2 regions of the Terrabacter sp. AAH1 genome follow, and region 1 is predicted to be linked to the other one. Evidence: riboswitches for the same ligand, from Rfam matches in the RefSeq annotation. Region 1 holds a riboswitch; the other holds the start of a gene.
The links. Region 1 has a riboswitch for S-adenosylmethionine ahead of metX (homoserine O-acetyltransferase MetX). Riboswitches for the same ligand answer to the same signal wherever they lie in the genome.
Positions count from the first base shown of each region.

Region 2: linked by a shared signal. The riboswitch ahead of ACXR8F_RS16750 (bifunctional o-acetylhomoserine/o-acetylserine sulfhydrylase) and the one ahead of metX (homoserine O-acetyltransferase MetX) in region 1 are both predicted to bind S-adenosylmethionine.

Region 1 is NZ_JBTJJV010000007.1:130,407-132,598, reverse strand. Features, by position in the region: gene metX (homoserine O-acetyltransferase MetX) at 7-1,269, opposite strand; SAM riboswitch class IV at 1,285-1,399, opposite strand; gene ACXR8F_RS12930 (DUF4192 domain-containing protein) at 1,502-2,192, opposite strand, start outside.
Region 2 is NZ_JBTJJV010000012.1:58,284-60,475, reverse strand. Features, by position in the region: gene ACXR8F_RS16755 (acyltransferase family protein) at 1-530, opposite strand, end outside; SAM riboswitch class IV at 666-785, shown strand; gene ACXR8F_RS16750 (bifunctional o-acetylhomoserine/o-acetylserine sulfhydrylase) at 877-2,192, shown strand, end outside.

The sequences.
Region 1 (2,192 bases):
CAGGGTTCAGGCGTGGTCGTGCGGCCTTCGTTCGAGCGCGTCGCGCACGATGCGGCCCACCTGCTCCTCCTCGATGAGGAAGCCGTCGTGGCCGAACGCCGACGTGATGTGCTCGCGGTGCGAGCGGCGCAGCGCCGAGTGCAGGTCGTCGGACAGCCGCGGCGGGTAGAGCCGGTCGGTGTCGACGGAGACGATCGTGCAGTCCGCCTCGACGCGAGCGAGAGCCGCGGCGACGCCGCCACGGTCGCGTCCGACGTCGTGGGAGTTCATGGCCTCGGTGAGCACGAGGTAGGAGTTGGCGTCGAAGCGGCGGGCGAGCTTGCCGGCATGGTGGTCCAGGTAGGACTCGACGGCGAAGCGGCCGCGGTCACCTGCTCGGAGGGGGTCCTCGCCGAGCTGGGCCTCGCGGCCGAAACGCTCGTCGAGCTCGGTCTCGGTGCGGTAGGTGATGTGGGCGATGCGACGCGCGAGACCGAGCCCGGCATCGGGCCGACGGTCGCCCGCGTAGTAGTCGCCCCCGGCGAAGTCCGGGTCGTTGCGGATCGCCAGCAGCTGCGGCTGGCACCAGGCGATCTGGTCAGCCGTCGCGTACGCCGTCGACGCGAGGACGATGCAGCGGTCGACGTCGGCGGGGTGGGTGACCGCCCACTCGATGGCCCGCATCCCGCCCATGGAGCCGCCGACGACCGCGGCGAGCCGGCGGATGCCCAGCTGGTCGAGCAGTGCCCGCTCGGCCGCGACCTGGTCTCGCACGGTGACATAGGGGAACCTGCTCCCCCAGGCCTCTCCGTCGGGAGCCGTGCTCGCGGGGCCGGTGCTGCCCTGGCAGCCGCCGAGCACGTTCGCGGCGATGACGAACCACTCGTCGGGGTCGACGGTGCGGCCGGCGCCGATGAGGGAGTTCCACCACCCCGGCGACGCGTGACCGTCGCCGGCCTCGCCCACGACGTGGCTGTCGCCGGTCAGCGCGTGCTCGACGAGGATGACGTTGTCCTTGGCCTCGTTGAGCCGGCCCCACGTCTCGTAGGCGAGACGGACGTCGGGCACCAGTCCCCCGCGCTCGAGCTCCACGTCGCCGATCGTCGCGAACTGCCGCCGGCCGACCGGGTCGCCGTCACGCCACGCGCCGTCGGTCCGCTGCCGTCGCGACGACTCGTCGTGGGCCTGCTCGTGCCCGACGCGACGGGAGTCGACAGAGGGTGCGGAGCCGGGAGCGGCGGCCGGGCGCGTCAGGCGTCGCGTGCTCTGCGTCCCGTGGGTAACGGTCATCAAGGCACTCCTCGCTCTTCGCGCTTGCGCACACCCGGGACGGGTGTGGCCAGGTCTTCACCCGGGGCACCCCACCGCGAAGGAGGGTTGCCGACCAGCGAGCCGGGGCTTGTCGCTGGCACTCATGACCTGGACCCACCATAACCGAGCCCGATGCGGCAGCCGAGGCTCCGGTCCACGACCTGGACGCGACGACCACCGGGTCCGCAGGACACCGTGACGGTCGCCCCACTCATGCGCAGGCCGGCGGGCGAAGGCCGTGGTCGAGCGACTGCCGGACCAGCCCGGCCAGGCGGTTGTCGGGCTCCAGCTCGAGCGCCCGGTCGGCCGCGATGCCGGCACGGGCCCCGTCACCGGACCACCAGGCCAGCGAGGCGAGCAGCGACAGCACGGGGGCGGCGTGGGCGGCCGGCGTCATGCGGCACACCGCCTCGAGCCGGGAGAGCAGCAGGCGCGGCGCGGCAGCGTGGTCCCAGTCGTCCCAACCCTCCGGGTCCAGGCGGCCGGCGGAGCCCGTCGCCCCGACCTGGCCCGCCGGCGTCGCAGAGAAGACCCGGAGGTCGGGACCGAGGAACACCTCCAGCATCGTCACGAGCTCGTCGGGGAGCGACTCGAGCGAGGACGCACCGGGGCAGAGCCACCCGACGAGGGCATCGCGAAACTCCCTGTCGCCAAGAGGGCCGACCACCGCCGGCAACCAGTGCTCGAGCCCGAATCCCTCGATCTCACCGTGCAGCAGGCCGCCCCAGGCCACCAGCGCGTCGTTGACGAGGAACTGTCGCGCCGACAGCTCACCGCCGTCGAGCACGCTCAGGCCGCCGCGGGCAGGGCCGGGCCTGCGCGAAGGGCGTGCGGCCTCGGCGAACCGCCGCTGCCAGTCCTCGATGGCGCCGACCGTGAGCGCATACCGCGGGGCGGAGGCC
Region 2 (2,192 bases), on a different contig from region 1:
ACGCGGTTGCGCGTGATGCCGACGAGCAGGAAGAGGCCGATGAGCACGTAGAACCGGAGCTCCACCCAGAGCGTCCAGTAGACGCCGTCGACATCACGCACGCCGAACGGCGCCTGCACCATGGTGAGGTTCATCAGTACCTCACGCGGGCCTACGTGCTTGAGGCGTGAGCCGGCGGAGATGAGGAGGGCACCCGTGGCGAGCACGGCGACCCAGTAGGCGGGGAAGAGTCGCGCGATGCGCGACGCCACGTAGCCGGGCAGGTCCCGGCCCCAGGCCGTCATGAGGATCACGAAGCCGGAGACGAAGAAGAAGAGTTCCACGCCGAGGTAGCCGTACTTCGTGAACTGGTGCAGTGTCGGGAAGATCTCGACGGTGCGCTCGGGCCACGCAGGCCCCGAGCGGGCGGTGAAGTGGTAGAGCACGACCGCGGCTGCCGCCACGAACCGCAGCAGGTCGAGCAGGGCGAGACGCGAACCGCCTGATGGCGTGCGTCGCCCGCTGACGGGGGCGGGTGGGGACGGAAACATTTCGCGAAACTTACCGAGCCTTGCACACTTCCGGCGAATCGTCTCGCCGCCGAATCGGCCGCCTTCCGACTCTCCGTCCCACGATGAGGACACGCGCTCCCACCTGCCGGACGCGCGTACGTACACTCGCGAGTAGGTCATGAGTGCCAGCGCCAAGCCCCGGCTCGCTGGCCGGCAACCCTCCCACCGCGGCGGGGTGCCCCGGGTGAGGACCTGGCCCGTCGACGCCATCCGGCGCTCGGGCAAGCGCGGAGAGCTCCTCTCCCGCACCGACCCGTCGGTGCGCCGGCCCGATCACCCGTCACGGGCCCGGTCATCGACACGACTGAGGAAGAGCACACGAGAGATGACCGAGCCCAACTGGTCCTTCGAGACCAAGCAGATCCACGCCGGCCAGAGCGCCGACAGTGCCACCGGGGCGCGCGCCCTGCCGATCTACCAGACCACGAGCTACGTCTTCAACGACACGGACCACGCGGCGAACCTGTTCGGGCTCAGGGAGTTCGGCAACATCTACACCCGCATCATGAACCCGACGACCGACGTCGTGGAGCAGCGCATCGCCGCTCTCGAGGGCGGCGTGGGCGCGCTCCTCGTCGCGTCGGGCCAGTCCGCCACCACCTTGGCCCTGCTCAACATCGCCGAGGCCGGTGACCACATCGTCGCGTCGCCGAGCCTCTACGGCGGCACGGTGAACCTGCTGAAGTTCACCCTGCCCAAGCTCGGCGTCCAGGTGAGCTTCGTCGAGGACCCGACGTCGATCGACTCCTGGCGCGCGGCCGTGCGGCCCAACACCAAGGCGTTCTTCGGCGAGACGATCGCCAACCCCAAGGCCGAGGTGCTCGACATCGAGGCCGTGGCCGGTCTCGCCCACGAGGTCGGAGTGCCGCTCGTCGTCGACAACACCATTGCGACCCCGTACGTCATCCGCCCGATCGAGTGGGGCGCCGACGTCGTCGTGCACTCCGCGACGAAGTACCTCGGCGGCCACGGCACGTCCATCGCGGGCGTCATCGTCGACGCGGGCCGGTTCGACTACGCCAAGGACGCCGAGAAATTCCCCAACTACAACACGCCCGAGGAGAGCTACCACGGCCTCGTCTTCGCGCGTGACCTCGGCGTCGGCAGCCCGCTCGGCGCCAACCTCGCCTACATCCTCAAGGCCCGCGTGCAGCTGCTGCGCGACCTCGGCCCGTCAGCGGCGCCCTTCAACGCGTTCCTCATCGCGCAGGGACTCGAGACGCTGTCGTTGCGCATCGAGCGTCACCTGGAGAACGCGGCCAAGGTCGCCGCCTACCTCCAGGCCCACGACCAGGTCGAGCGCGTCGTGTGGGCGTCCTTGCCCGACAACCCTTCTCACGCGAACGCGCAGAAGTACGCGCCCCGCGGGGCAGGTGCCGTGCTCTCCTTCGAGATCGCCGGCGGACTCGAGGCGGGCAAGAAGTTCGTGGAGGCGCTGACGCTGCACAGCCACGTCGCGAACATCGGCGACGTGCGCTCCCTCGTCATCCACCCGGCGTCGACGACCCACTCGCAGGGTCCGGAGGAGGACCGTCTGGCTGCGGGCGTGACTCCCGGCCTCGTGCGCCTCTCGGTCGGCATCGAGAACATCGACGACATCGTCGCCGACCTCGAGCAGGGCTTCACCGCCGCGAAGGCCTG